Regions from separate parts of the Neisseria benedictiae genome, predicted to be linked through region 2. Evidence: predicted binding sites of a transcription regulator. Region 2 holds the regulator's gene; the other holds the start of a gene.
What was found. The regulator sigma-54, encoded in region 2, starts transcription at its own class of promoters, with help from an activator protein. The targets are predictions, from matches to a motif close to CTGGCACGCTTCATGCTT.
Positions count from the first base shown of each region.

Region 1 (15,223 bases), on a different contig from region 2:
TATTTTCATCAGCAATCTGAAATATCAAACACTGCTCGATTCCATCCAAGGGCGCAGTCCGAATGTTGCCTTGCTGCCTTTGGTTTCGATTCCCGAGCTGGAAACGTGGATTGAAACGTGGAGCTTCAGCGAAACCATCCATTCGCGCAGCTATACCCACATCATCCGCAATATTGTGAATGACCCGTCGGTCGTGTTTGATGATATTGTCGAAAACGAATATATTACCGCCCGCGCCGAAGACATTGCCTGCTATTACGATGACTTAATCGAATACACCCAGTATTACAACCTGTTGGGCGAAGGGGTGCACAATGTCGGCGGCAAACCCGTTACCGTGTCTTTGCGCGGGTTGAAGAAAAAACTCTATCTCTGCCTGATGTGCGTCAACGTGTTGGAAGCCATCCGTTTCTACGTTTCATTTGCCTGCTCGTTTGCTTTTGCCGAGCGCGAGTTGATGGAAGGCAACGCCAAAATCATCAAACTGATTGCCCGCGACGAAGCCCTGCACCTGACCGGCACGCAGCATATGCTTAATCTGATGCGTTCGGGTGTCGATGATCCTGAAATGGCGGAGATTGCCGCCGAGTTGCAGGACGAATGTTTCCGACTCTTCAAAAAGGCGGCGGAACAGGAAAAAGAATGGGCGGCATATTTGTTTAAAGACGGTTCGATGATTGGTTTAAACAAAGAAATCTTATCCCAATACGTCGAATATATTACCAATCTGCGTATGCAGGCGGTGGGTTTGCCGGCCGGATTTGAAGGCGCAAATCAAAACCCGATTCCGTGGATTAATGCGTGGCTGTCGTCCGACAACGTACAGGTCGCGCCGCAGGAAGTGGAAATATCTTCTTACTTGATCGGTCAGATTGATTCTGAAGTGAATACGGATGATTTGGGCGATTTTGAGTTGTAAACGTTTTTTTGAAAAAATGCCGTCTGAAGCCGGATGTTTCAGACGGCATTTGTATGTTGTATGATGGGAAAAATAGCAGGTCGGATCGGTTATTGTTCCTTTTATTTTTTGATTGGTCGGAAATGGCGCGCATTGGTACGAATAAGGGTCTTTTTGAGCTCTTGGAGGGTGAGACCCTGTTGGAAGGCTTGGAACGGACGGGACATATGGTGGAATATCAGTGCCGAAGCGGATATTGCGGATCGTGCCGGGTAAAGATTTTGGAGGGAAGCGTTACTTATCGGGAGCCGCCTTTGGCTTTTTTGGGGCGGGACGAGATACTGCCGTGCTGCTGTTACGTCGAGGGGGATGTCAGGCTGGATTGCGGTTTGGCGGGGGAGGATGAGGCGCTGTCTGACAGTTTGCTGAAATAAAAGCCGTCCGAACATTGGTTCGGACGGCTTTTTGACGGTATTACCGGTTATGCCCGATGAGTCGGTAAAAGGTTTCGCCGTCTTGGATATAACCCAGTTCTACTCGGGCGATTTCCGAAATGGCTTCTTGACCGTTTTCTAAATCATAGACTTCGGCGGCAAGGGAATGATTGCGTAGGGCGAGCGTCTGGTTTTTTTCCTCTTGAACGGCAATCTGTTCTCTCAGACTGCTGTTGCGTCCGATGCTGCCTTTGCCGAACCAGAGGCTGTACTGGCAGCAGACGAGGGCGGCGGATAAAACGACAGTTACCCACTTCATACCTTAACCTTTTCTTATTTGCCCAGTTGGTAGAATGCGGCTTTGCCGGGGTAGTAGGCGGCTTCTGCCAATTCTTCCTCGATACGCAGCAGTTGGTTGTATTTTGCCATGCGGTCGGAACGGCTCAAAGACCCGGTTTTGATCTGCATACAGTTGGTGGCGACTGCCAAGTCGGCAATGGTGCTGTCTTCGGTTTCGCCGGAGCGGTGGCTCATTACGCAGGCGTAGCGGTTGCGTTTTGCCAGATCGACGGCTTTCAGGGTTTCGCTCAAAGTACCGATTTGGTTGACTTTGACCAGCAATGCGTTTGCCACGCCTTTTTCAATGCCTTCGGCAAGGATTTTCGGATTGGTTACGAACAAGTCGTCGCCGACCAATTGAACTTTTTTGCCCAATTTTTCGGTCAGCAGTTTCCAGCCTTCCCAGTCGTTTTCGTCCATCCCGTCTTCGATGGAGATAATCGGGAACTCGTTAACCAAGCCTTCCAAGTATTCGGCAAACTCCGAGTTGGTGTAGGAGCGGCCTTCGGCTTCCAAGTGGTATTTGCCGTCTTTGTAGAACTCGCTGGACGCGCAGTCCAATGCGAATAATACGTCTTCGCCTGCTTTGTAGCCGGCGGCTTCGGTGGCTTCGACCATCAGTTGCAGGGCTTCTTTGTGGCTGTTCAGGTTGGGGGCAAAACCGCCTTCGTCTCCGACTGTGGTCGGGAAGCCTTTGCTGTCGCACAGTTTTTTTAGAGCGTGGAAGATTTCCGCACCGCAGCGCAACGCTTCGCGGAAAGATTTTGCGCCGACGGGCATAATCATAAACTCTTGGATGTTCAGGCTGTTGTTGGCGTGTTCGCCGCCGTTGATGACGTTCATCATCGGTACGGGCAGGGACATCGGGCCTGCGCCGCCCAAGTAGCGGTAAAGCGGCAGGCCTGAGTCTTCGGCAGCGGCGCGTGCAACCGCCATAGAGACCGCCAAAGTCGCATTCGCACCCAAATTGCCTTTGTTTTCAGTACCGTCCAATTCAATCATAATTTGATCGATATAAGATTGCTCGTTGGCATCGATACCGATGAGGGCTTGGGCGATTTGGTTGTTGACATGTTCGACTGCCTTCAATACGCCCTTGCCGGAATAGCGGGATTTGTCGCCGTCGCGCAGTTCCAAAGCTTCTTTTTGACCGGTGGACGCGCCGCTCGGTACGGCTGCACGTCCCATTACGCCGGATTCGAGCAATACATCACACTCGACTGTGGGGTTGCCGCGTGAGTCCAAAATTTCGCGGGCGAAAATATCAACGATTGCGCTCATGAATGTTCTCCAAGTGAAGTGAAGGGAGGTAAAAAATGGGAGGGCTTCAGACGGCCTTTTTGCCGGAAAGCCGCCAACTTAAAACTGCTGAAAGTAGGGCGGCTGCCATGAAAATCATGCTGGAAATGCCGTGCCACATTCCGAAAGATCCGCCTACAACCGACAACAGCCAATTTTCATGCCCGTATTTCAACGCCTCGATAACGGGTGTAACCAAAAATTGGTTGGCGGCAAGGGCGGACAATAAAAAAAGCAGCAGGGCGGTTTGCCGCCGGGTTAGGGCGGTAAAGGCGGCAGCCAGTACCGCGCCCCAAACGGCAAGCCCGCTCAAAGAGAGGATGTCGAACAATACGCCGGCAATTTCGCCCGCCTGCATTTTTGGCAGCATTTTGAACAGCACCGGCGCGGCGATATAACCCGTCATAATCTGCATACCGAGCCACAAGGTTGCGGCATACAGGCTGATTTTTCGGAAAGTCTGCATCATAAGGCGAAACCGTGTTATTCGATTGTTAAAATCGGTTGTGATTTGATTAAATCGTCCAATGCTTTGATGCGGATTAAAAAATCTTCTAAAAGGTGCAGCGGCAGCGCGCTGGGGCCGTCGCATTTCGCCAGTTTCGGATCGGGGTGCGATTCGAGAAACAGGCCGGCAAGGCGGGTTGCCATGCCTGCAAGTGCCAAATCCAAAGCCTGTGCGCGACGGCCGCCGGATGCGGCAGAACCGGCATCGCGGGTTTGCAGGGAATGGGTAACGTCAAAGATGACCGGCAGATTATCGCAGGTTTGTTTCATCACGCCGAAGCCGAGCATATCGACAACGAGGTTGTCGTAGCCGAAGCTGCTGCCGCGTTCGCATAAAATCAGCTTCCCGTTGCCGGCTTCGCGGAATTTTTCCACGATGTTTTTCATTTGCGAAGGGCTGAGGAACTGCGGTTTTTTGATGTTAACGACGTTGCCGGTTTCCGCCATTGCAGCCACTAAATCGGTCTGCCGCGCAAGAAAGGCGGGAAGCTGGATGACATCGCACACTTCGGCGACGGGTTTGCACTGATAGGGTTCGTGTACGTCGGTAATGACGGGGATGCCGAACTCTGCTTTGACTTTTTCAAAAATCTTTAAGCCTTCTTCCAAGCCTACGCCGCGATAGGAATGGATGGACGAGCGGTTTGCCTTGTCGAAAGATGCTTTAAAGATATAGGGAATGCCCAGTTTGCGGGTAACTTCGACATAATGCGCGCAGGTTTGGAGGGTGGAATCCAAGCCTTCCAAAACGTTGATGCCGCCGAATAGGACGAAGGGCGAGTTGTTGCCGAGGGTGATGTCGTTGATTTTAATATCCATAATCGATGTCCGTTGCGGGATTACAGTACGGTGTGCGGCGGCTCGTAGGAGATGATGTCGCGGATTTTGTTGTTTCCGTCCACTAAGACGACTTTGGGTTCGTGTGCGGCGATTTCCGGTTCGGAAAGTTGGATATAAGACATAATGATGACGATATCGCCTTTCTGTACCAGCCTTGCCGCCGCCCCGTTCAGGCAGACCACGCCGCTGCCGCGTTTGCCTGAAATGGTATAGGTTTCAAAACGTTCGCCGTTGTTGTTGTTGACGATGGCGACTTTTTCGTTGGGGCAGATGCCTGCCGCGTCCAACAGGTCTTGATCGACGGTAATGCTGCCGACGTAGTTCAAATCGGCTTCGGTTACGGTGGCGCGGTGGATTTTTCCGCCAAGCATAGTACGGAACATGTATTTCCTTTTGGTTTGTGTGCGGTCTGACGGGCGTGATGCCGTCTGAAAATCTGAATGCCGTATTATAGTGGAGTTTCCTTCAAATTCATAATGGCAAGGCTTCGGGCAGGGAAGCTGTTTTCAGACGGCATTTCATTTTTGCCGATTGGCAATCCGGCTCAACTCTCCCAATCGATTGAGAAAATGCTGCCGTCCAAATGCAGTTTGACGGCAAGGATTTCGTCGCTTTCCATATTGGCGGGCATATAATCCATAACGGCAAAAGCCGGACTTTCTGCCCATAGGCTGATATAGGTCAACTGCATGGATCGGACAAATTTTGCCGCATCACGGCTTGTTTGGGTATCTTCGGTGTGAAAGTCGATATAGCGGCTGTCCCGTTTCAAATATTCCGTCAGTGCGGCGCGTGCAGTATCGTCGGCTTTTTCCAATTCGGACAGGAAGGCGGCAAATGCATCCAATGTTTCGGTTGGCAGGCGGTTTTCATTTTCTGCCCACAGGGATACCTCGACAAGATTGCCTTTGACGGTCAGCTCGTCTTCCCAGAGGACATCTTCTTCTCCGTCAAAACCTTCGGTGGACAGTTGTCGGAAATAGGGGTGAAAAATCGACATGATTGTTCCTTTTGGTGAGGATTGGGGGGGATTGTATGCCGTCTGAACGGTGTTCTTCAGACGGCATCGTTACATCAATTTCCCTTGGGCGGGCGTTTGCCTTGCAGGGTTTTTAGCACGGTTTTGACGGTGTTGATCCGTACTTCGATGTTTTCCATTTCCGCTGCAAATCTCAATTTGTCTGCCCCTGCCAGCCGGTATTTTTTATCCGTCTGAATCAGCAGGATGATTTCGGTTGGATCGACATTGTTGTTTTTGCCAAAGGTTACCGTTACCGCATCACTGGTCGCATCAATGGCATCGATACCCAATTCTTTTGCCGCAAGCCGTAAGCGGTGGCTTTCAATGAGGGTTTTGACGGGCTGTTCGGGCAGGCCGAAGCGGTCGACCAGTTCTTCATGTATGGCGTTGATTTGCTGCACGGTTTCGCAGACGGCGAGACGTTTGTAGAGGACGAGGCGCTCGTGAATATCGGGGCAGTAGTCTTCAGGCAGTAATGCCGGGCTGTGCAGTTTGATTTCGGTGGTAATACCCAATGGCGCGTCGAGGTCGGGCTGGCGACCTTTTTTGAGATCGCGAACGGCTTGTTTGAGCATTTCGGTGTAGAGCGTGAAGCCGACCTGTATCATTTCGCCGGATTGTCCTTCGCCGAGGATTTCGCCTGCGCCGCGGATTTCCAAATCCTGCATGGCGAGGGTGAAACCTGCGCCGAGTTCGTCTGCCGCCGCGATGGCGTCGAGGCGTTTTTCTGCGTCTTTGGTGATGTATTCGGGCGTGAGCAGGTAGGCGTAGGCTTGGTGGTGGCTGCGGCCGACGCGCCCGCGAAGCTGGTGCAGCTGCGCCAGCCCGAATTTGTCGGCGCGGTTGATGATGATGGTGTTGGCGTTGGGGATGTCGATGCCGGTTTCGATGATGGTGGAACAGAGCAACACGTTAAATCGTTGCTGCAAAAAGTCGCGCATCACTTGTTCCAGTTCGCGCTCGCGCAGTTGTCCGTGCGCCACGCCGATGCGGGCTTCGGGCAGCAGAGTTTCCAACCGCTCGCGCATATTCTCAATCGTATCCACTTCATTGTGCAGGAAAAACACCTGCCCGCCGCGTTTGAGTTCGCGCAGTACGGCTTCGCGCACGCTGCCTTCACTAAAGGGTTTGACAAACGTTTTCACGGCAAGGCGACGGCTGGGCGCGGTGGTAATCAGCGAGAAGTCGCGCAGTCCTTCCAACGCCATACTTAAAGTACGCGGAATCGGCGTGGCGGTCATGGTGAGGATGTCAACATTGGCGCGCAGGCGTTTGAGCTGCTCTTTCTGGCGCACGCCGAAGCGGTGTTCTTCATCGATAATGACTAAACCTAAGTTTTTGAATTTTATATCGTCCTGCACCAATTTGTGCGTACCGATAACAATATCGACCGTGCCGTCCGCCAAGCCTTCCAGTGCGGCTTTGGTGGCTTTGCTGTTATTGAAACGCGAAAGGCTGGCGACTTTCACGGGGAAATCGGCGAAGCGGTCGGCGAAGTTTTGCGCATGTTGCTCCACTAGAAGCGTGGTCGGTGCGAGTACGGCAACTTGTTTGCCGCCCATTACCGCCACAAACGCGGCGCGCAGGGCGACTTCGGTTTTGCCGAAACCGACATCGCCGCACACGAGGCGGTCCATCGGCTTCGCCTGTGTCAAATCTTTAATCACGGCGGCAATGGCAGCGGCCTGGTCTTCGGTTTCCTCGTAGCCGAAGCCGTCGGCAAAGACCTGATAGTCCAACTCGTTGATTTCAAACTTGTGTCCCGATTGGGCGGCGCGTTGGGCGTAGAGGTTGAGCAACTCGGCGGCGGTATCGCGCGCTTTTTCGGCGGCTTTGCGCTTTGCCTTGTTCCACGCGCCGCTGCCGAGCTTGTGCAGGGCGACGTTTTCATGCGCCTGACCGGAGTAGCGGCTGATTAAATGCAGTTGCGAAACAGGCACATAAAGCTGCGCTTCGCCCGCGTATTCGAGCAACATCATTTCGTTGGTTTCATCGCCCAAGTCCATTGTGACCAAGCCCATATATCGGCCGATGCCGTGTTCTTCGTGTACAACAGGATCGCCGATATTGATTTCGGCAAGGTCGCGCAACAGGCCGTCTGAAACAGCGGCGTGTTTCTTACGCTGATGTTTGCGCGAGCGGGCGACATATTGATAAAGATCGGATTCGGTAATGACCGCGATGTTTTGATCTTCTAATTTAAACCCGTATGCCAACGGCGCGACCGTAATCATCAGCGGCTCGTGCGCCGATAAAAAGCCCTGCCAGTCGGACACAGGTTTGGCCTTCAAACCGTTTTGCTGCAAGAAGCCGAGCATGGTTTCTCGCCGTCCCAGACTTTCGGCACACAGCAGAATCCGTCCTTCAAATGCCGTCTGAAAGTCCTTCAATGCCTGCAACGGCTCGTCGGCTTGGCGGTTGACGGCAAGGTCGGGCAGGGCGTGTTCCTTGCCGGAAACATCGGGCAGCACTTGTCCGTAGTTTTTCAGACGACCTGCGAACACATCGGCAGAGAGATATAAATGCTGTGGAAGCAAAGGCGGATAGGTTTCGTCGCCCTGCGCCATGGCGTAACGCGATTTGACGTCGCTCCAAAAGCGGTTTGCTTCGGCGTGAACGTCGCCCAAAGAGACAAACAGCGCATCTTCGCCGATATAGTCAAACAGCGTTTCCAGCTCGTTTTCAAAAAACAGCGGCAGATAATATTCCACGCCTGCGCCGAAATGACCGTTGCTGACGGCTTTGTACACGGCGGCATCGTTCGGATTACCATCGACTTCCTCGCGGAAGCGGCTGCGGAAAATCTTTTGCGCCCCGCTGTCGGTGGGGAACTCGTGCGCCGGCAGCAGGCGGATTTCGGAAACGGGGGAGATGGTGCGCTGCGTTTCGGTATCGAAGGTTTTGATGCTGTCGATTTCATCATCAAACAAATCGATGCGGTAAGGCATCTCGCTGCCCATCGGGAATAAATCGACTATACCGCCGCGCACGGCAAATTCGCCTGCCGCAACAACGTGGGAAACATGGTTATAACCTGCATCCACCAAATCACTTTTCAGACGGTCTATATCCAAAGTCTGCCCCGTTTTCAGCCAAAACGTGCGCCCTGCCAGAAACGGCACAGGTGGCAGCTTCTGCATCGCCGTGGCAACCGGCACGAACAACACATCCGCCGCGCCGCTTTTAATCTGCCACAACGCCGACAAGCGCTCCGATACCAAATCCTGATGCGGAGAAAAACGCTCGTAAGGCAGCGTTTCCCAGTCCGGCAGGAACACCGCCGTATCATGCGGACGGAAAAACAGCCAGGCCGTCTGAAGGCGCAACGCCTGTTCCGCATCTTGGGTCAAGACAACCTTGAGCTGCTTATGCGGCAAATAACGCGCCAAAGCCAAGGACAGCGAGCCTTGCGAAAGATTGAGCCAACGGGATTTTTCACGGGGTTTTGGGATAGGGTAGGTCATGGCGCGGAAATATTTTAGATACGGAGGCAAACGGCAATTTTAACACGATGGCGATAATCTGATGCCGTCTGAAAGATTGATTAGCATGCAAACAGTGAAGCGGATTGTTAGCTGTCATACTTTGTGGTAAATTTTAGTAACTAAACTCTAAAATTATGGGCGGCGGTTTGATAAAACTGCCCGTTAATAGAAATTAACCGGAAAATATGATGACACACACTGAATCAAGCGCGCAGCCGTCAACCATGGACACGGCTGCTTTTTTAAAGTACATCGAATCCGCATTCCGCCGCATTTTTTCAGACGGCATCAATCTCATGCAATACCTGCCCGAAGACAAATGGCTTGCCTTGAAGCAGGCTGGTTTGCTGTTGCCCTTCCTCGACAAAAAACACGGCGGCCGCAGGGGCAGCCAGTTTGAAATTCAGGAAGTATTGCGAATTGCGGGGCATTACGGCGTGCCCGTTACCCTGCGTACCGGCATCGAGGGCGCGCTGGTGTTGCAGCCCCTGCAAGAATTCGGCGACGAAGCGCAAGTCGCGCAAGGTCTGGACATGGTTTTCAAAGGCGAGGGCGGCGGTTTGGGTGTTACCGAACCCGAAACCTCCGGCGCGGCGATTGCCCGCGAAATGCAGTCCTACTACGAATATACCGACGATAAAACCATTTACGTCAACGCCGCGAAATACTGGCAGGGCAATTCGCAAAGCGACTTCCTCCTCGTTGCCGCCAAAGAGCGCAAAAACGGCAAACTCGCCAAAATCATCGACCTGCTGCTCGTCCCCAAAACATACATCCGCTGCGAAACCCTCGCATCCGAAGGCCTGCGCGCCGTCCGTTACGCCGTCAACCGCATCGATGCCCAAATGCCTGCAGCCGCCGTGATGAAACTCTCTCAGGGCGACGCGGCCGGTTTGCGCGCGTTCCAAAACATCTTTATCCGCAGCCGCCTGCAACTGATTGGCATGACGCACGGCATTATGGAATACATCCTTGAAAACCTGAACCGATACGTCCGCCACGACATCAGATTCGTCGATTACGAACGCCGCGAAATCCAACGCCGCCATCAGGTTTCCGAGATTCTTTACCGCTATGTCTGCCGTTCCGTTTCGCCCGTCGCGACCGTCGCCCATCAATTGATGGAGGCGAACATCGTCAAAACCCTCGCCACGGAATACACTTACGCCGCCGCGCAAATGTTGCAAAAACTCTTGGGCGCGAAGGGTTTTGAACGCGGACACACCGCCGGCAATATCGCTATCGACATCCGCCCCTTCACGATTTTTGAAGGCCCGAACGATATGCTTTATGCCGAAATTTACGACCAGTTCGTCCGCGCCACCGCCGAAGAAAAAGAAGCTGGCATCAGGTTGGACAAAAACCAAACCCTGCTCGACCGCCTGCAAACCGATGCGCGCTTTGCCGCCGTTGCCCGAAGCTGCACCTTGCCCGAAGACATCCGCAGCTTCTTGAAGGAACACACCCTGACCGACGCCTGCGCCTTGCAAAAAGTCTTTATCGGCAAAATCATCGCCCGACTTTTCGCCTTCGTTCAGGCGGAACACGAAGACACCGCAGCCTTCTTGTCAAACGACATCCGCAAAGACATCTTGGACTGCCGATATTGCGGATAGCGGGCAAATACGGCGCAGGCAATGCCGTCTGAAGGGGGAACGTGCCTTCAGACGGCATTTCCGGCGGCGGCACACGGATTTCGGGCGGTGCAAAAGGCAACGCGCGGCATTCCGCAAAGCCGCCGATTGCGCCGGATGCCGCATTTCGCGCCGCGCCCTTGTTTTGCTACATTTCCCACTTACCTTATTTGTTCGGAACATATTGATGAAAAAGAGAAAAATACTGCCGTTGGCAATTTGTTTGGCGGCTTTGTCTGCCTGTACGGCGATGGAGGCCCGCCCCGGGCAAATGAAGCCCAAGCCCCCCCGCGCGGATGAAATGAAAAAAGAAAGCCGCCCCGCGTTTGACGCGGCAGCCGTACCGGTATCCGACAGCGGGTTTGCCGCCAATGCAAATGTCCGCCGTTTTGTGGACGATGAAGTCGGGAAAGGGGATTTTTCCCGGGCGGAATGGCAGGATTTTTTTGACAAAGCGGCTTACAAGGCGGACATCGTCAAGATTATGCACCGACCCTCCACATCGCGTCCGTGGTATGTGTTCCGCACGGGAAATTCGGGCAGGGCGAAATTTCACGGCGCGCGCCGGTTTTATGCGGAAAACCGCGCGGTTATCGATGATGTGGCGCAAAAATACGGCGTGCCTGCCGAGCTTATCGTGGCGGTTATCGGGATTGAAACGAATTACGGCAAAAATACGGGCAGTTTCCGTGTGGCGGACGCATTGGCGACCTTAGGCTTCGATTACCCCCGCCGCGCCGGGTTTTTCCAAAACGAATTGGTCGAGCTTTTAAAGCTGGCAAAAGAAGAAGGCGGCGATGTTTTCGCCTTTAAAGGCAGCTATGCGGGCGCAATGGGGATGCCGCAATTTATGCCTTCGAGCTACCGGAAATGGGCGGTGGATTATGACGGGGACGGACATCGGAACATATGGGGCAACGTCGGCGATGTCGCGGCATCGGTTGCCAATTATATGAAACAGCACGGTTGGCGCACGGGCGGGAAAATGCTGGTGCCGGCGACGTTGGCACCGGGTGCGGATGTTCAGGCAATCATTGACGAAAAAACCGCCCTGACGCGGACGGTGGCGGATTTGAAGGCGTACGGCATCATCCCTGGCGGAGAGCTTGCAGATGATGAAAAGGCGGTTTTGTTCAAATTGGAAACCGCACCCGGTGTGTTTGAATATTATTTGGGCTTGAACAATTTTTATACGGTATGGCAGTACAACCACAGCCGGATGTATGTAACGGCGGTCAGGGACATTGCCAATTCGCTTGGCGGCCCGGGATTGTAGTGTTTTTTAAAATGCCGTCTGAACCGAAACGCGGTTCGGACGGCATTTTTGCATCCTTTATGGGGATTTACGCATCAGGGCGGTATTCGGGGCGAAGCCCGCTTCAGACGGCATTGCCGGTCAAGGCTTGTCCGAAGGAGGGTGTCCCTGTCCTTTGGCGGGCGGGAGGAAAAGTATGCAGGGATTGCTTTTAATCTGATTCCAAAAACTTTTGATCAGGTTGCGGATGCTGCCGATTTTCGTGCCGCGCGAGCGCAGGGCGACGAAGAGGGCGAGGCTGAAGCTGACGCAGAGGTTGACCAGGCCGATGGCGAGGACGCTGAAAATGCCGAGTACGAACGTGCCCAAGCCGACGTTGCCGCTGACGGCGGCATAGCCGAGGTTGGCGGAGGAAAAGGCGACGTGGCGGATGTCCAGCGGCAGCCCGAGTAGGTGTCCGAAATAGCCGGTCATACCCAAGAGCATCCCGAAGATGAAGTTGCCTGCCAGCGAGCCGTAGTGTTTGTGGATATAGGCGGCGAGGACGCGGCGGGGGCCGGGGCGCATGATTTTACGCAGCAAGGGGTTGAAGGGCAGGCGTTGGCGCAGGTTGAGGTAGTCGGCGCGGTTGTCGAAAAAACCTGCGATGATGCCGGAGCAGAACAGCCACAAGCCTGCAATGGCGGCATACCACAGCGTCGGGTAAGCGATGATGTCTATGGATTTGAACTGGTAGGCAGCGGTGCGGGCATCGAGTATGGGCTGCCGGTACAGATGGGCATAGCCGAACGATATGGCGCACGCCAAAAGGATGGCGATGGAAACGTTGCCGAAGACGGCGACGCTTTGGGAGCGGCATACGTCGATGAGGAGCTTGGCGAGCTTGTTGTCCACCGCTTTGCCGCCTTCGTTGAGATCGACCTGTTCGGCAAAGCTGGCGGCAGTCATCGCGGGCTGTTTGGTGGCGACTGTGCAGTGCAGCATATGGATGATCATAAAGCCGATGCCGTAGTTGAACCCCGCCGACAAGGAGGCGAGGAAGGGGCTGAGGCCGAGTGTGCCGATGCGGATTTTGAGCAACGCCATCAGGGCGATGATGATGCCGCCGCCTGCCGCCGAGTAGAACATTTTGAAATATTCTTTGCGGTTGCGGGTGATGTAGTGTTCGCCGTGGTGGCTTTTGTTTTCGGTAATGCTGCGGGCGAGCATACGGATGCTGCTGCGGCGCAGGTGGCGGGTGCTGTATTGTTCGACCGCCGCGTAGATGAGGGAGTTCATCAGCGCGATGGTCAGGCGGTTGCTGTTGCCGGCACCGGTTTGGATGTCGGTGAGCAGCTTCAGACGGCCTACGGTCTGCCGGAGCCGTTCGAGCAGGTGGGCGACTTTGACCGACGAACCGGAGCCGGCGCCCGTCCCTTTGCGGCGCAAATAGTCAATCTGGCTGAAACATTGGTCGAACATCACTTCGAGGTGGGCGGTGTCGTAAGGCGCGGTGCCGTTGCGGTAGTGTTCGACCAGTTTGGCGGTTTCGCGTTGGAGGGCGACGAAGGAAGAATCGGCTTCCAGCAGGCGTGGGGCGATGCGGATGAGGTCGGGCTCGATGGCTTCGGATGCCGTCCAGACAGACAGCATTTCGATGGCGCGCAAACGCGCATCGGCAAGGCGGATGCCCGCCGTCTGCAATTTGGACGGCTCGGCGTGGCTCCGGATGAGTTCGTATAAAACCAGCCATTGGCGGATATTGAGCGTTTGCAGCCATTTGTCGTCGTTTTCGGAATGGAAAAGATAAAGGAAGACTTCGCCCAAGTTGGCAAAATCTTTATATGACGGGCTGAAGCGTTCGTATATGCGTATGCCCATTTCCCGGGCAAAGCTGTGGCGCGAGAAGATGCCGAGTTTGATGAGTGCCGGATAAATGTGTATTTGCGCGAGCCAGATGTAAAAACACCGGCTGAAGCGGGACAGCAATTCCCTGTCTTGTTTGAATGTGTCGATAATCAGGTCGAAACGCTCCCCCGCACATTTTTTGCCGCCACGGCGCAAAAATTTAATCAATGCGTTGAGGACGTTGACAAAATCGGTATGTCCGAGGCTTTCCGAAAGCAGGGGGCGCAGGTTTTGAGGGGTAATTTTCTTCATATCAGCCATTGTACCGCATCGGCAATCCGGCGTTAAACGCCCCGATGGCGGGGAGGGAGCGCCTGCGGAAGGCGGCGCATTTTCCGCCAGTTTGAAATCAAACTATATTAATGATATAATAAATATCGATAAATCAATCTGATAGAGTAATCCGTATTGATTTTTAATTTTTTCGATTATAACAATTTCGGCCGGTTTGTGCATTTCGTCATCCGGAAGCCGGTATTTTGCCGGCAGGTTTTGACCGCTTTGCCCGATGACCGGGTTTGTCTGTTTTTAACAAAGGAGTGAGAAGGTTTGTCCCTGTCTGAATTTATAGAAAGCCGAACGTCATTTAATCCGATGGTTATTTTGACGACTTTGTTTTTCGTGTGTGTTTTGGTGGTATTGGTTTTAACCGTGCCGGATCAGGTGCAGATGTGGCTCGACCGGGCAAAAGAAGTCATTTTTACCGAGTTCAGCTGGTTTTATGTTTTAACGTTTTCTATTTTTCTGGGTTTTCTGCTGATACTCTCGGTCAGCAGTTTGGGAAACATCAGGCTCGGACGGGATGAAGATGTGCCGGAATTCGGCTTCCTGTCGTGGCTGGCGATGCTGTTTGCGGCCGGGATGGGCGTGGGCCTGATGTTTTTCGGCGTGGCAGAGCCGTTGATGCATTATTTTTCGGACATTACGGCCGGTACGCCGGAACACAGGCAGCAGCAGGCATTGCTGCACACAGTGTTCCATTGGGGCGTTCACGCCTGGTCGGTGTACGGTACGATTGCGTTGGCTTTGGCTTATTTCGGTTTCCGCTACAAGCTGCCGCTTGCCCTGCGTTCTTGTTTTTACCCCCTGTTGAAAGAAAAAATTTCCGGAAGGTTCGGCGATGCCATTGATATTATGGCGTTGCTTGCTACTTTTTTCGGCATCATCACCACATTGGGGTTCGGGGCTTCGCAACTGGGCGCCGGATTGCAGGAAATGGGCTGGATTGCCGAAAACAGCTTCAGCGTGCAGGTTTTGATTATCGCCGCCGTCATGTCCCTCGCCGTCGTTTCGGCAATATCCGGGGTGGGGAAAGGCGTGAAGGTGTTGAGCGAGTTGAACCTGGGCCTTGCGTTTTTGCTGCTGTTTTTTGTTTTGGCGGCGGGCCCCACTGTTTACCTGTTGTCGGCATTCGGCGACAACATAGGGAACTACCTCGGAAATCTGGTGCGCCTCAGTTTTAAAACTTATGCGTACGAACGGGAACACAAGCCGTGGTTTGAGTCTTGGACGGTGCTTTATTGGGCGTGGTGGTGTTCTTGGGCGCCGTTTGTGGGTTTGTTTATCGCGCGTATTTCAAAGGGGCGCACCATCCGCGAGTTTGTCTTCGGGGTTTTGCTCATCC
Region 1 covers NZ_CATQFV010000064.1:56,398-71,620, reverse strand. The annotation lists gene nrdB (class Ia ribonucleoside-diphosphate reductase subunit beta) at 1-919, shown strand, start outside; gene yfaE (class I ribonucleotide reductase maintenance protein YfaE) at 1,042-1,332, shown strand; gene ftsB (cell division protein FtsB) at 1,373-1,651, opposite strand; gene eno (phosphopyruvate hydratase) at 1,666-2,952, opposite strand; gene Q3O12_RS08490 (DUF4149 domain-containing protein) at 2,999-3,439, opposite strand; gene kdsA (3-deoxy-8-phosphooctulonate synthase) at 3,454-4,296, opposite strand; gene panD (aspartate 1-decarboxylase) at 4,317-4,700, opposite strand; gene Q3O12_RS08475 (DUF2004 domain-containing protein) at 4,862-5,317, opposite strand; gene mfd (transcription-repair coupling factor) at 5,392-8,802, opposite strand; gene Q3O12_RS08465 (acyl-CoA dehydrogenase family protein) at 9,012-10,439, shown strand; gene Q3O12_RS08460 (hypothetical protein) at 10,461-10,757, shown strand; gene mltB (lytic murein transglycosylase B) at 10,645-11,733, shown strand; gene Q3O12_RS08450 (site-specific recombinase) at 11,854-13,851, opposite strand; gene Q3O12_RS08445 (BCCT family transporter) at 14,149-15,223, shown strand, end outside.
Region 1: Q3O12_RS08465 (acyl-CoA dehydrogenase family protein) is a predicted target of sigma-54. The motif match lies at 8,914-8,931, and genes of this name have one in related genera.

Region 2 (15,223 bases):
TTTCTCGTGCGTACTCATTTTGTTGTCGGCTTACTGCCCTCTCTTTAACTCTCTCCCACGGGGAGAGAGGACGGTGCGGCTGTTGGAATTAAGGGTTCTGTAAACTAAACAGCTTGTGCAGGCTGTTTTTTATTTTGCACAGGCCGTCTGAAAACTTCCTTAAAAGCTGGTGATAAACGTAATCAGGCCCAAAAAGATGCCGGGGATGTTTGCCAATATGACAGGGTAGTCGCGTTTTTCTTTCAAAAAGCCGTAGGCAGTCCATAATGTGCAGTTGATGGCGGCGACAAAGGGTTGCAGCGGCGATCCGTGGTTGCCCGCGAGGTTGTTTTGGATTTGCGGGATATAGGAAACGTACATACCTATGGCGGTCAGGGTTGCAGCGGCGGAAAGGATGCGTGTTTGTTTTTCGGTCAAAATATTCCTTTCTGATTTTGGGGGCGGGAAACGGTGTCGGGATGCCGTCCGAACAGCCGGTTTATTGTTTTGCCGCCTTCATATTGCCAATGAATTTATCAAACAAATAGCCGACATCTTGCGGACCGGGGCTGGCTTCGGGGTGGCCTTGGAAGCAGAACACAGGTTTGTCGGTCAGTTCGATACCTTGCAATGTGTTGTCAAACAAGGATTTGTGGGTAATGCGTGCGTTGGTTGGCAGGGTGTCGGCATCGACGGCGAAACCGTGGTTTTGGCTGGTGATGACGACTTTGCCGCTGTCCAAATCTTGCACAGGGTGGTTCGCGCCGTGGTGGCTGAAGCGCATTTTCAGGGTTTTCGCGCCGATGGCGAGGCTGATGAGCTGGTGTCCCAAGCAGATGCCGAAAATCGGTTTGCCGCTTTCCATCAGTTTTTGTACGGCTTTGATGGCGTAGTCGCAAGGCTCGGGGTCGCCGGGGCCGTTGGACAGGAACACGCCGTCGGGATTGAGTGCCAACACGTCTTCCGCGCTCGTTTGGGCGGGGACGACGGTCAGGCGGCAGCCGCGCGAGGCGAGCATACGCAGGATGTTGGTTTTCACGCCGAAATCGTAGGCGACGACGTGGTAAGGCTGTTCGTCAGGGGTAACGAAACCCTTGCCCAATTCCCATTCGCCTTCCGTCCATTCGTAAGTTTCCGTGCAGGAAACTTCTTTTGCCAAATCTTTGCCGACCATACTGCCGAACGCGGCGATGAGTTCTTGCGCTTTTTCGATTGTGGCGTCCGCACCTGTCAGAATCGCGCCGCCTTGCGCACCTTTTTCGCGCAGCAGCGTGGTCAGTTGGCGGGTGTCGATGTCGGCGATGGCGACGGTTTTGTTGCGTACCAGATAGTCGTGCAGGCTTTCTGAGGCGCGGAAGTTGCTGTGCAAGAGCGGCAGGTCGCGGATAATCAGGCCGGCGGCATAAACGCTGCGGCTTTCTTCATCTTCGGCGTTGGTACCGGTGTTGCCGATGTGTGGGTAGGTGAGGGTAACGATTTGTTTGCAGTAGGAGGGGTCGGTCAGGATTTCCTGATAGCCGGTTATCGAAGTGTTGAACACGACTTCGCCGGAAGTCGAACCTTCGTAACCGATTGATGTGCCGTGAAATACGCTGCCGTCAGCGAGGACGAGGAGGGCGGGGGTGCTCATGATGGGAATCCTGTTTTTAATAAAATTCTTGACAATGCCGTCTGAAGGGACTTCGGCAGGGGGCATCCGGTCGGAAAAATCCGGTCAAAAAAAAACACGCCGCGCAAGATAGACGCGTAACGTGCTTTTCGGGCAAGTGCCTATACCCTGAAAGCAGCATATTTTAAGACGAAACCTACCCGATTTCAAGCGCAAACGCGGCAGGCGGGCTGATATGTTCGCGCGAAAACGGAAATCCGGGGCATAAAACCGCCCGCTCCGCGCCCACTATGCCCGTTACGCATTTCCCCACGTCCGCCCGGCGAAACTATGGAAATACCCGAACCGTCAGAAATACCCGAATCGTCAGGAATACCCGAATCGTCAGGAATACCCGAATCGTCATTCCCGCGCAGGCGGGAATCCAGACCCGTCGGCGCAGAAACTTATCGGGTACAACGGTTTCTTCAATCCTGAGTTCTAGATTCCCACTTTCGTGGGAATGACGGGATGTAGGTTTCCTTAATCCCGCATTCTAGATTCCCGCCTGCGCGGGAATGACGGCACATAAGTTTCCGTGTTGATTTGAGTACGCCGCAGGGTGTTGCGTAGGGTAGGTTTCAGCCCTCCGATTCCGCCAATTCCAACACCTCCGCCGTATCCCGCCATTTTCAGACGGCATCGGTTTGTCGGCGTTTCATTTACCCCCCATCCCGAAAAACGCAAACAATGCCGTCTGAACGCTCTTGTAGGGTAGGCTTCAGCCCACCGATTCCATCAATCCCACATTTCCACCGTTTTCATCGAATACACCGAATCCGCCCCTTTTCACAATCCAGTCCTACGCAACTGAACCGTCATTCCCGCGCAGGCGGGAATCCAGACCTGTCGGTGCAGAAACTTATCGGATAAAACTGAAGGTTTCTCCAGTCCTGAGTCCTAGATTCCCACTTTCGTGGGAATGACGGGATGTAGGTTTCCTTAATCCTGCATCCTAGATTCCCGCCTGCGCGGGAATGACGGCATCGGTTTGTCGGCGTTTCATTTGCCCCCTCCCGAAAAACGCAAAAAAATGCCGTCTGAAGACCTTTCAGACGGCATTTGCGGGGGAATCGGCTGCGCGGGCGGGTTAGAAGAAGACTTCGCGCCAGCTTACCCGTTTCATATTGCAGATCGGGCCGGCAACATCCAAGTCGGACATATCGTTCATCAGCAGCGTGTGCACGCCTTTGCTGAAGAAGCAGCGGTTGCCGGATTTTTGGAAGGGGGTGTTGTCATTGCCGCTGCCGCCCGCGTCGCCGTCTGCCGTTGTCGGGTGATCGCTTGTTTTTTGGCTGTCCAGATAGCTTGCGGTCAGCAGTTTCGGATAAACATATCCGCTCGGGCAGACGGTTTCACTGCCTTTTTCCATACAGCCCACGGGGATATTGTTGCCTTTTGCGTCTTTTTTCTCGCCGACTTTTTTTGCCACGCGGTTATCCGGCACGACGGGGCGCGCGCTTTTCTTCGTCAGCCTGCCGCCGTCGGCGGTATTGATGCCCAAAAATGCGGTTTCCGCGCCGCAGCCGTTGGCATTGTAGTTGCGGATGGTTACAAAGGCGGTACGCAATACCACGGTCGGTTTGACGGTAACGCGCTGTCCGGGCTGCAATTTCACTACCCAGCCCTTGTCGCCCGAGCCGTCAGACCTTTTGTAGTCGCTCAAGAACAGCATATTGCCGTCTTTTGTCAGCACTTGCTCAAGCAGCCCTTTGCCCAATCCGTCTTCTGCCGGCAAAGATTCCGTATCGTTATCGAAAATACCGTAAACGTGTTGGATGTCTTGGCTTGCCACATCATCCTCAGTCAAATCGCTGCCCGTGCCGAAGATGACGACGCGTTTGTCTTTCAGTTGGGAAATAGCGGGCGCGGAAGTAATCGGTTTTGTGCCGTTGAAAATGGCGCGTGCAGACCATCTGGTCGGGTCGTTGCCGCCCAAATCAAATCGGTACATCTTGCCGCCCCGGTCGCCGGCATAGGCGATATCGACCGTGCCGTCCAAGTCCGTATCGACAAGCGTGGGGGACGAAAGCCCGCCCTTGCCGCCGGGTACGGTAATTTTTGCAATCAGAGTACCGCTGCTTTCCAAATCATATACATACAGCGCGGTTGTATTATCGCCGCTGTTAATATCTTTAGTCGCATAGCCGGAAGCGAGGAAGGCGGCATATTTGCCGTTGTGGGTTTTGCCGATTTGCGGCGTGCCGACGGTGTAGCCCAAGCCGTTGTTTGTTACGTCAAACAGGGAAACGCCGGTTTGGTTGCTGTCGGCCTTGGTCAAATCCAAGGCATACGCGCCTTTGCCGCCCTGACCCATCGCGCCGAACATAAACACGCGATCTTTGTATTGGCGCAAGACAAAGCCGCCGTCCACGCCGTACAAACCGCCCGTGTAGTTTTCGTTGGCAAAGTTGTGCAGGTCTTTTGCCAAAGTGGAATCCGCGTTATCCAAATCTTTGCGCGGCATTTCAGCGGGGATGTAGCTGAGCTTCAGATTGTAGCCGCCGCCGCTTTTTTTGAAGATATGCACCATCCCGTCGTTGGCGGCGGTTGCCAAATAGTCGCCGACCGCCGTTACCGGGCTGTTGACGATGTCGCCCAAATCGCGTTTGCCGTTGTCGCGGATGCGGTATTGCTGGCTATACAGTTTGCCGCGTGTTGAGGCATCTATCGCATTGTTAAAATAGTTAAACTGATTGTCGTTTCCATCGCGCCGGTCGGTCCAGCGCAGCAGCACGGTTTTCCATTCGTCTTGATTGTTTCCCAAGCTGCCGATACCGAACGTGCCATTCGTAATGCCGTTAATATTGCTGTCGCTCAAGGATACGCCGTTTGCCAGGCGGATTGCCGCCTTGCGTCCGGCAAAGACGGGTTCGGTAAAACCTTTGCTTGGCAGATAATCCGCGCCGCCGTTTTTCTTATTGTTTTTATCCAAGGTGTAAAAGAGGATGCGGCTGCTTGCCGACTTGGGATCGGTAACGACCGCCGCCGCCTTGTTCGGGAAACCCGAGCCCAAAGGGGCGGGGGCGACGATGGCGTATTGGCTGCCGTCCGGTCCGGCGGCGGTATATTGCGCCCGCGTACAGCCACCCGCGCCTATGCTGGGAAGCTGGAGTTTTACGTCGATATGGCCTTGTTCATGTATCTTATACAGAGTACCCGTCCGACCCCTGCCGTTTGCGTTATACGGCATAAAGTTGAAGTCGGGCATATTAATCTCGCCCAGTTTGATTTCTTGGGCGTTGAGGCTGCCCGGAGTACCCAACAGGTGCAGCTTGGCGCGCAGGGCGAAGGCTCTGCCGCTGCTTCTTTCCCCTGTCGGCTGGGTAATCATTTCGTTTAGCAGCGTATGGTCATTATTAATGGTTATCCATTGCGGCGCAGTGCCGCTCGATTTAGTCAATTGGAAGGAAACGCCCAGCCACGGATGGTCTTTCAGCTTGTATATCGGCAGGCCGTCCGGACTGGTTCCCGCCGAGGTGGGATCGAGTGCGCTGTCCTTAAAGTTGAAATAAAATTTGAAAGGCAGGTTGGGACACTGGCGGCTTTGACCCGTCGATACGCCCACGCCCTTGAGGAAGCAGCTGATGCCGGTAAAATCATAACCCATCTTCCCTTTATGGACGGTCGTCAGCCAACTGTCGGTTTTGCGCCCCGCCATATTGTCGGCATCAAGCCCGGAAACCTTGCCCCACAGCGGGGCGGGACCGCCGCCGAGGTTCAGCTTGCCGACCTTGCCCGCAAGCAGCGTGTCGGTGTTTGCGTAGGTAAATTCGTCAGTCAGCGACACGATAAAATTACATTCTGGAGTTCCGGGTGTGATTCCTAGATCAGTACACGCTTGTTTTGTGCTTACCGAATCGGGTTGACCTTTCGGAATAGACAATTTCCGACCGTTGCGTACGCCCTGACCGCCGGGTATCTTACCGCCTTCTACGCTGCCGTCGTCTTTGACGATAAAGTTGAAAGTTTCACTATCGCCCGCGCCGAACGCCTGTTGGGACGATACCGCCAAGAGCATCGCGGTATAAATTGCGGTATGGAGGAGCAAGTGCCGTTTGGGTGTTTTTTTCATATCGTTTTCCTTTTCCGTTTTCCTTTTTGGGTGAAACCCCGCCACTTGGACATCCGTCCTTCGCGGCGGCAGAATCAGACTTTGTTTGGGAGGGGCGCACCCCCTTCCGAATCGGGGCGGCACATAGGGCGACGCTTTATGTGCCGCCCTGCGTGCCGAAACATATGTTTCGCAGGGTGTTTCGTGGGTTTTGCAGGGCGGGCGCAGTGTGTTTTGCAGGGCGGGCTTCAGCCCACCAATCCAACCAAATCCATTAATCCCGCCGATTCCGCCGCCGTCATTCCCACAAACCTACATTCCGTCATTCCCACGAAAGTGGGAATCCGGAACGCAAAATCTCAAGAAACCGTTTTACCCGATAAGTTTCTGCGCCGACAGACCTAGATTCCCGCCTGCGCGGGAATGACGGAGGTGGTTGTATGGTGGGCTGTAGGGTGGGCTTCAGCCCACCAACTCCACCAATCCCACAAAATCCACCAATGTTACCAAATCCATTAATCCCGCCTATTCCGTCAATTCCAACCACGTCCGCCGGTTTGCCGACACCCGCCGATTCCGCCGAAAACCTTTGATGCGGTGGAATCGGTGGGACTGGTGGATGTGGTGGGCTGAAGCCCACCCTACAGCCCACCCTACATCCTACCTTACAACCCACCTTACGCATCCGCCTCGCGCGTCCGTAATGACGGACGGGAACGGCGCACGGGCATTGCCGGAATCTTTTGTGTTTCCATTATCATACTCTTTTTAATGCGCTATTCCAAGAATATGATGCCCTCCGGCGGCATCCCACCCTACGGCTTGCTATAAAAATACCTAAACCGTCATTCCTACGACCCTACATTCCGTCATTCCTACGAAAGTGGGAATCTAGAACGTAAAATCTCAAGAAACCGTTTTATCCGATAAGTTTCCGCGCCGACAGACCTGGATTCCCGCCTGCGAGGGAATGACGAATCCATCCGTACGGAAACCTGCACCACGTCATTCCCACGAACCTACATCCCGTCATTCCCACGAAAGTGGGAATCTAGGATGCGGAATCTCAAGAAACCGTTTTATCCGATAAGTTTCTGCGCCGACAGACCTGGATTCCCGCCTGCGCGGGAATGACGGCGGCGGGGGTTGGTGGATTTGGTGGGCTGAAGCCCACCCTACGCCCACCCTACAGTCCGCCCTACAGCCCATACTACGGCGCACCCTGTGCCCATCCTGCACCTACGCTGCGCCTGACCTGCGAAATACCCTGCGCCTATCCTGCGCGTCCGCCTGTGTGCCGCCGTTGTGGCGGTGCGGGGTTTCAGACGGCATTGCGGTTTCGGGGGCGGGGCTTTATTCGACGACGATTTTGGGGAAGCGGCTGCTGAAGTCTTTGCCTTTGTCGGCAATGCTCAGGGCGATTTGGAATGCGGCATCGGTGTAGATTTTGGCGATGGAGGGGTGTTCGTCGAACAGTTGTGCCGCCGCCCCTCCGTCCATTGCTTCGCGCACGGGCAGGCTTAAGGGAAGCTGTCCGAGCAGGGGGACGTTGAGGCGTGCGGCTAAATCTTTGCCGCCGTCCGTGCCGAACAGGGCTTCGCTGTGTCCGCAGTTGGTGCAGATGTGGACGGACATATTTTCCAATACGCCCAAAATCGGAATGTTGACTTTTCGGAACATATCCACGGCTTTGCGCGCGTCTATCAGGGCGATATCCTGCGGCGTGGTTACGATGACCGATCCGGTTACGGGGATGCGTTGGGACAGCGTGAGCTGGATGTCGCCCGTACCCGGGGGCAGGTCGATAAACAGGTAGTCCACTTCGTCCCACTCGCTTTGGAACATCAGCTGCTGCAAGGCTTGGCTGACCATCGGGCCGCGCCAGACGACGGCTTGGTCGGTATCGACGAGAAAGCCGATGGACATAACCTGTATGCCGTCTGAAGATTCGACGGGAATGAGTTTTTGGTTTTTCTGATCGGGTTTGCGGTCGTCCACACCCAGCATCGTGGGCTGGCTCGGACCGTAAAGGTCGGCATCGAGTACGCCGACGCGCGCGCCCATCCGCGCCATTGCGGCGGCAAGGTTGGCGGTGGTTGTTGATTTGCCCACGCCGCCTTTGCCGGAGGCGACGGCAATGATGTTTTTCACACCTTTGATGGTGGTAACGCCGGGTTGGACTTTATGTGTGCCGATTTCCGTGTCCATGGACAGATGGATGTGTGTGTCGCCTGTTTCGGGCATCAGGGTTTCTTGTACGGAATCGGCGATGGCGGCGGCGATGTGCGCGACAGGGAAGCCGAAATGCAGGGCGATATGGATGCCGTCTGAACGCTGTTCGACCGAGCGGACGGCCTTTTCGCTGCCGAGTGTGCGTGCCGTATTCGGAACGGCGACGGTGTCGAGGAGGGTGCGGATGTTTTGTATGTTCATAATGTGTGTTTCTGTGTGCAGTTTGGGAAACGGGCGGAAAGTGTACATTGATTTCGGGCGGTTTGCCTTTCCTTGTGCGAACTTTTACACGGTATGCGGCGGATTGTGAAAATCCGTTGTCAAAATATCCCGTGCAAACAGTGGTCTGCAATTAAGCCTGTAAAATTTGCTTGACGAGGCAAGATGGTGCTGTATAATGCACGCCTTATCGGGTCGTTAGCTCAGTCGGTAGAGCAGCGGACTTTTAATCCGTTGGTCGAGCGTTCGAATCGCTCACGACCCACCAGATAACCGGAAGCCAAGTTTTAGGACTTGGCTTTTTTGTTTGCCTGCAGGTTGCGCGGGCGTACAGTTTGCGGGGGCGTACAGTTTGCGGGGGCGTATGAAAAAGAAACTGCTTTCGGGCATCAAATTTGCTGTTCAGACGGCATTGGTGTTTTTGCTGGTGTCGCTGTTTTTGGATTGGGTACGCAAGCCCGACGAACCTGCCGGGGCGGCAGGGCGGCCTTTGACCCTGCTGTCGGGGCAGCGGCTGACTTTGGGACAGTTTAGCCGGGATAGGGCGGTGCTGGTGTATTTTTGGGGAAGCTGGTGTGGCGTGTGCCGTTATCAGTCGCCGATAATCGATGATTTGGCGGCCGATGGCGTGCCGGTCGTCGGTGTGGCGGTACGTTCGGGCAGCGCGTCCGAAGTGGCGGCATATATGGCAAAACGGGGCTTGGGCTTTCCGACTGTCAACGATGAGGACGGGGGTTTGGCAAGGTCTTGGCGGATTGTCGCAACGCCTGCCGTCGTTTTGGTCAAAAATGGGAAAATGATCCACTATACGACGGGAGTCAGCAGCTATTGGGGTTTACGTGCACGAATCTTTCAGGCGGATGTTTTCGGTTAACCTTTGTTCCTGTTAAACTTTCCGCTGTGTAGAAAATCAAACGGCATATGCTTTGCGCGGCGGATGCGGCGGCTTTTGTTTTTTGGGAAAGAGCCGGTGTGCCTGCCGATGTAATCCCTTGTTGTGATTGTGGGAAAAATAGATTAAGATATAACTATTAAAATATTTTTAGATAGGATTATCGGAATTAAAGTCTTTTATACCCAGTCGTCCGATGCGGTTTATAGAGTATTGTTGCTATATGTTCGTTTTGTTATATAACGGTTGCATCAAAAATTACGCCCACAGGCTTTCCTGACGGTTTGAAAGTTTGATTTTCGATAACTTGGAGACTTAAACAATGCCTACCCAATCAAAACATGCGTCTATCAATATCGGTCTGATACAGGCAAGGGAAGCCCTGATGACCCAATTCAGGCCTATTCTGAACCAGGCGAATATCACTGATCAGCAATGGCGGATTATCCGTCTTTTGGCGGAAAACGGCACGCTGGACTTTCAAGATTTGGCGAATCAGGCGTGCATTTTGCGCCCCAGCCTGACCGGTATCCTGACCCGTCTTGAAAAAGCGGGGTTGGTCGTCCGCCTGAAACCTTCCAACGACCAACGGCGCGTTTATCTGAAGCTGACTGCCGAGGGCGAGAAGCTGTATGAGGAAATCGGCGAAGAAGTGGACGAACGCTACGATGCTATCGAAGAAGTGTTGTCCCGCGAGAAAATGCTGCTGCTTAAAGATTTGTTGGCAGAGCTTGCCAAAATCGAGGATGCGTTGAACTCGTAATACGCCGTAACGCGCGGAAACGTCCGCACGGCGGGATTCCGAATCAGGATTGCTGCACATAGGGGATGCCTTGTGTGCAGCATTCTTATATAGGGGACAGTTTAAGGGGAAAAATGACGGATTTGCAGAAAACTTTTCAAACTTCGTTCCGTGATGCGATGGCATCTTGCGCGGCAGGTGTTCATGTCATTACGACAGAGGGATCGGCAGGACGTTACGGCATCACGATGACTGCGGTTACACCGGTTACGGACGAGCCTCCGACCGTGATGCTGTGTATCAACCGTAAAGCCCGTATCATCCCGATACTATCGGAAAACGGCAGCCTCTGCATCAATACGCTGGCGGACGAACATCAGGATGTTGCCGAACATTTTGCCGGGCTGACCGACCTGTCGCCCGAAGAGCGGTTTGCCTACCATATTTGGCATCGCGGCAAAACGGGACAACTTGAAATAGAGGGCGCGTTGGCGCACCTGCACGGGCATATTGTCGGCCAACATGAAATCGGCACGCATTTTGTGTTTTACGTCAGGCTCGACGAAATTAAAAATTGCGTGGGCAAACGTCCGGCGCTGCTTTATTTCAGACGGCAGTTTAGATCTTTAGACTGATATTCGGACAGATATATATATGAAAGCGATGATACTGGCGGCAGGACGCGGCGAGCGTATGCGCCCTTTGACCGATACCACTCCGAAGCCGCTGCTCGATGTGGCGGGTAAGCCCCTAATCGGTTGGCACTTATGCCGTCTGAAGCAGGCAGGGTTTACCGAAATCGTCATCAACCACGCTTGGCTGGGTCGGCAGATAGAAGATGCTTTGGGCGACGGCTCGGCTTATGGCGTGAACATCGCCTATTCGCCCGAACCCGCAGGTGGTTTGGAAACGGCAGGCGGTATCGCACGGGCATTGCCGCTGTTGGGCGATGCCCCGTTTTTGGTTGTCAATGGCGATGTGCTGACCGATATTGATTTTGCAGCGGTGCACCGGAAGGCATCGTCCCTGCCCGAGCATATTTCCGCACATTTGTGGCTGGTGGAAAATCCCCCGCACCATCCCGACGGTGATTTTTCCCTGCTGCCGGACGGAAGCGTACAGTCGGAAGTATCCGGCGGCAACGGATTGACATTCAGCGGTGTGGGTATTTACCGTCCTGAAATGTTTGACGGAATCGAAGCGGGCAGTGTGGCAAAACTCGCGCCCGTATTGCGGAACGAAATGCGGCAAAACCGCGTGAGCGGACAGAAGCATACGGGCTTGTGGCTGGATGTCGGCACGGTATGCCGTCTGAAGGAGGCTCAAGCCGTTGCAGCGACTTGGAAGTAAAACGGAAACGGGACGCGGATGTGCGTCCCGTTTTCTTATTGCAGCCGTCTTAACTGATGCATTGCATCTTTAAAGGTTTTCGGAACAGGTTGTGCGGAGGTATATATCGTAAATAAGCATGTATACAATAAGGAAGATGGGGATTATGTAGAGCTGGTAATTGAATAGTGTATTAAAATAATTACGATATAATTCCACGGGTTCTGATAGTAAATGACAGATATTTGTTCAAAAAAAGATAGTTACAAATCGAAATTTTAGGAGGTACAGTATGTTAACGATAAGTGATATTCTCAATGACGATTTTGAATGGGACGAAGTCAAAATTGATGACGATGGATTTGAGAAATTAAGCACAGAGCTTATTATTGATTTTCTTAAGAAAAATACTCCGAAAGAAAGACAGCTATTGGCAATAAGTTGGAACTTTGATAATTCTAAAAAAGTAATCCAGTGGATAGTTGATCAGCCGGATACTGACAGAGGCACAATCCTTTATTTGTACTGGTACATGGCACCTGATTTTTATAAAGAGAACTGTGTGGACAGAAAAGAATGCGAAGAAAAATATTCATGGGGCTTAGAAGATTATGATATTTTAGATACCATTGAAACAAACTATCTTTCTGATTTTTATAATGATCAAATTTATGCATTTAATCCGACTAACGATTTATATTCTGGAGGACATGATTGGACAAAAGGATATGACGATAGTAAAGCAAAATCAAAAATACCAGAAGTAATGTTTAAGGCGTTAGATGGTGAAATTCTTGGAAGTCCAGACTGGGATGAAGGAATTCCAGAAGCCCTTTCTGTAATTATGGACAAGCTTTACAACGCTTTGGATGAATAAAAAAGATAAATCCCAGTTTGTCGGGGTAATACCTTTTAACGATAACCTTAAGCTATCGTTAAAAAGTTCATGGAGTTGAGTATCAAAACCGGTTCAAGATAAGGTGGATTTGCTTCATATTTGGTTATGCAGGATAAACAATGCCGTCTGAAACGGAAATCTGTTTCAGACGGCATTTTGCCGATTCGGTCAGTTGCGGACTTCGCCGCTTTTTTCTTTGTGTTTCAATACGGCGCGGTCAAGTTTGTCTGTCAGGGTGTCGATGGCGGCATACATGTCCTGACCGTCGGACTCGACGTGCAGGTCTTTACCGGCAAGGTGTACGTCTGCCTCGGCCTTATGGCCGGCTTTTTCCACAGACAGCGTTACAGTTATAGAAATGATGTCCGAAGCGTGGCGGTTGATGCGCTCCAGTTTCTTGGAAACGTGGTTTTTGATGGCTTCGGTAACGTCAAAATTCAGACCGGTGATTTTCAGATTCATGATACAGCTCCTTCGGTGGGTTCTGTCCGTCGGCGACGGAACGGAAAAACGGGTTGTAGCATTGTGTTGAAAAATTATTCTGCGGTTTTGCGTTTGTGTGCTGCCGGAATCTCAAGGGATTCTCTGTATTTGGCAATGGTGCGGCGGGAAACCTCCATGCCGCGGAAAGCCAGTAGGTTGGCGAGTGCCTCGTCAGAATAGGGCTTGCGTTTGTCTTCGCTGCCGACAAGCTGGGAGAGTGCGGCTTTAACGGCGTGTTGGCTGACGGCTTCTTTGCCTTCTTCCATTTGAACTGCCTGCGTGAAGAAATAGCGTAGCGCAAACACTCCGCGCGGGCAAGACAAATATTTTTGGTTGGCGGCTCGTGAAACGGTACTTTCTGCCACGCCCAATTCGGCGGCGGCATCTTTCATCAGCAGGGGGACGAGTCCGATTTCGCCAAAAGTGAAAAAGTCTGCCTGATGTTTAACGATGTATTCGGCAAGAAGGACGACGGTTGCCTTCCTCAATTCGAGCGAATCGATACGCTGTCTGGCTTCGCTGATTTTTTCCTTCCATTCGGGGGAAACGCCTTCAGACGGCATCAGTTCGCAATATTCGCGGTTGAGTTGCAAGACGGGTTGGGCATCTTCGTTGAAGCGCACCTTCCAGCCGTTTCCATCCGCCTCCACGCAGACATCGGGTCGGATATACGGCGTGGGCGTGGACGAGGCAAAACCGGCGGCGGGAAAGGGATTGAGCGAAGCAATGAGGTCGAGTGCGGCTTCGAGTGTGCCGCTGTCGGTTTGGGGCAGGCGTTTTTTTATTCGTGCGAGGGTTTGGCTGCGGTTGCCGTCAATGCTGTCGAGGGCGTTTCGGACGATATGCAGGGCGGAGGGTTTGGCAGCACATTCGCCCAATCTTTCTATCTGCAGTATCAGCGATTCGTTCAAATCGGCGGCAGCCACGCCTGCCGGGTCGAATTTTTTCAATGCGGTCAGGGCTTGTTTCAGCATTGCTTCATCCAACATCCACTCCAAGGGCGTATGGTCGAGGATGTCTTCGATGCTGTCGGTCAGGTAGCCCTGCTCGTCAAGGAAATCGATAAGGATGTGGACGCAGGCGGATTCTTGATCGGAAAGCGGGTGTTCGCATACTTGCGCATGCAGGTATTGCTTGAAATCTTCTTCGCCGGCAATGTTGGACAGCATATCTTCGCCTTCGTCTCCGCCGATTTGACGGGCAGGCGCAGTGTAATGGCTGAACTCGGCATCGGAAAATTCATCCGTGTCTTTGCGTTCGAGCAGGGGATTGTCCGACAGCCAGTTTTCGACCTCGCGTTCAAGTTCGATACCCGACATCTGCAATACGCGCAAAGATTGTTGCAGCCGCTGGTTGAGCTGCTGGGTCTGTTTGAGCTTTATTCCGAGTAAGGTCATGATAATGTGGGGGAAATTGTTATTTTCAGTCTGTCGGCGCAAAAAATGCCGCAAAGCGTCATTGCATTATAAATGGTTTTAATGAGCGGGTTCGGATTCCGTTCGATAACAAAAAACAAACGGAAATCAAAAACCGATTGCTTATAACAATATTAAATCGATTTCATAGTTTTAATAGCGAAAATCTTGGTGTATAGTTGCTTTCATAGTTTAAATAAAAGGAAAACAAAATGTCGATTCAAGAAATTTATTGCAATCAAGAAACCAGTTACGAATACGCTTTCTGCCAAATCGTACTGTAAGCCGTTTACCCCCATTTGACCAACCTGAGAAAAGGAACAAGAGCGATGACTACCTCCAAATGCCCTGTAACCCATCTGACCATGAACAACGGCGCGCCTGTTGCCGACAATCAAAACAGCCTAACCGCCGGCCCGCGCGGCCCCCTGCTGGCGCAGGATTTGTGGCTGAATGAAAAACTCGCCGACTTCGTGCGCGAAGTCATCCCCGAACGCCGTATGCACGCCAAAGGTTCGGGCGCGTTCGGTACGTTTACCGTAACACACGATATCACCCAATACACTCGCGCCAAAATCTTCAGCGAAGTCGGCAAAAAAACCGAGATGTTCGCCCGTTTCACCACCGTGGCAGGCGAGCGCGGCGCAGCCGATGCGGAACGCGACATCCGCGGTTTTGCGCTGAAGTTCTATACCGAAGAAGGCAACTGGGATGTGGTCGGCAACAACACGCCCGTGTTCTTCCTACGCGATCCGCGTAAATTCCCTGACCTGAACAAGGCCGTCAAACGCGACCCGCGCACCAATATGCGTTCCGCAACAAACAACTGGGACTTCTGGACGCTGCTGCCCGAAGCCCTGCACCAAGTGACCATCGTCATGAGCGACCGGGGCATCCCCGCCGGCTACCGCCATATGCACGGCTTCGGTTCGCATACTTACAGCTTCTGGAACGAAGCGGGCGAACGTTTCTGGGTGAAATTCCACTTCCGCACCCAACAAGGCATTAAAAACCTGACCAACGAAGAAGCCGCCAAAATCATCGCCGAAGACCGCGAAAGCCACCAGCGCGACCTGTACGAAGCCATCGAACGCGGCGACTTCCCGAAATGGACGATGTACATCCAAGTGATGCCTGAAGCCGATGCGGAAAAAGTACCTTATCATCCGTTTGACTTGACCAAAGTTTGGCCGAAAAAAGACTATCCGCTGATTGAAGTGGGCGAATTCGAGTTGAACCACAATCCCGAAAACTTCTTCGCCGATGTGGAACAATCCGCCTTCGCACCGAGCAACCTTGTTCCCGGTGTCGGTGCCAGCCCCGACAAAATGC
Region 2 covers NZ_CATQFV010000049.1:83,272-98,494, reverse strand. The annotation lists gene Q3O12_RS04930 (endonuclease domain-containing protein) at 1-18, opposite strand, end outside; gene Q3O12_RS04925 (SemiSWEET family transporter) at 160-417, opposite strand; gene carA (glutamine-hydrolyzing carbamoyl-phosphate synthase small subunit) at 479-1,609, opposite strand; gene pilC (PilC family type IV pilus tip adhesin) at 2,718-5,702, opposite strand; gene apbC (iron-sulfur cluster carrier protein ApbC) at 7,035-8,114, opposite strand; tRNA gene Q3O12_RS04905 (tRNA-Lys) at 8,325-8,400, shown strand; gene Q3O12_RS04900 (protein disulfide oxidoreductase) at 8,497-9,006, shown strand; gene nadR (MarR family adhesin repressor NadR) at 9,347-9,787, shown strand; gene hpaC (4-hydroxyphenylacetate 3-monooxygenase, reductase component) at 9,901-10,401, shown strand; gene murU (N-acetylmuramate alpha-1-phosphate uridylyltransferase MurU) at 10,421-11,116, shown strand; gene Q3O12_RS04880 (DUF4274 domain-containing protein) at 11,388-11,972, shown strand; gene hpf (ribosome hibernation-promoting factor, HPF/YfiA family) at 12,162-12,455, opposite strand; gene rpoN (RNA polymerase factor sigma-54) at 12,530-13,873, opposite strand; gene katA (catalase KatA) at 14,221-15,223, shown strand, end outside.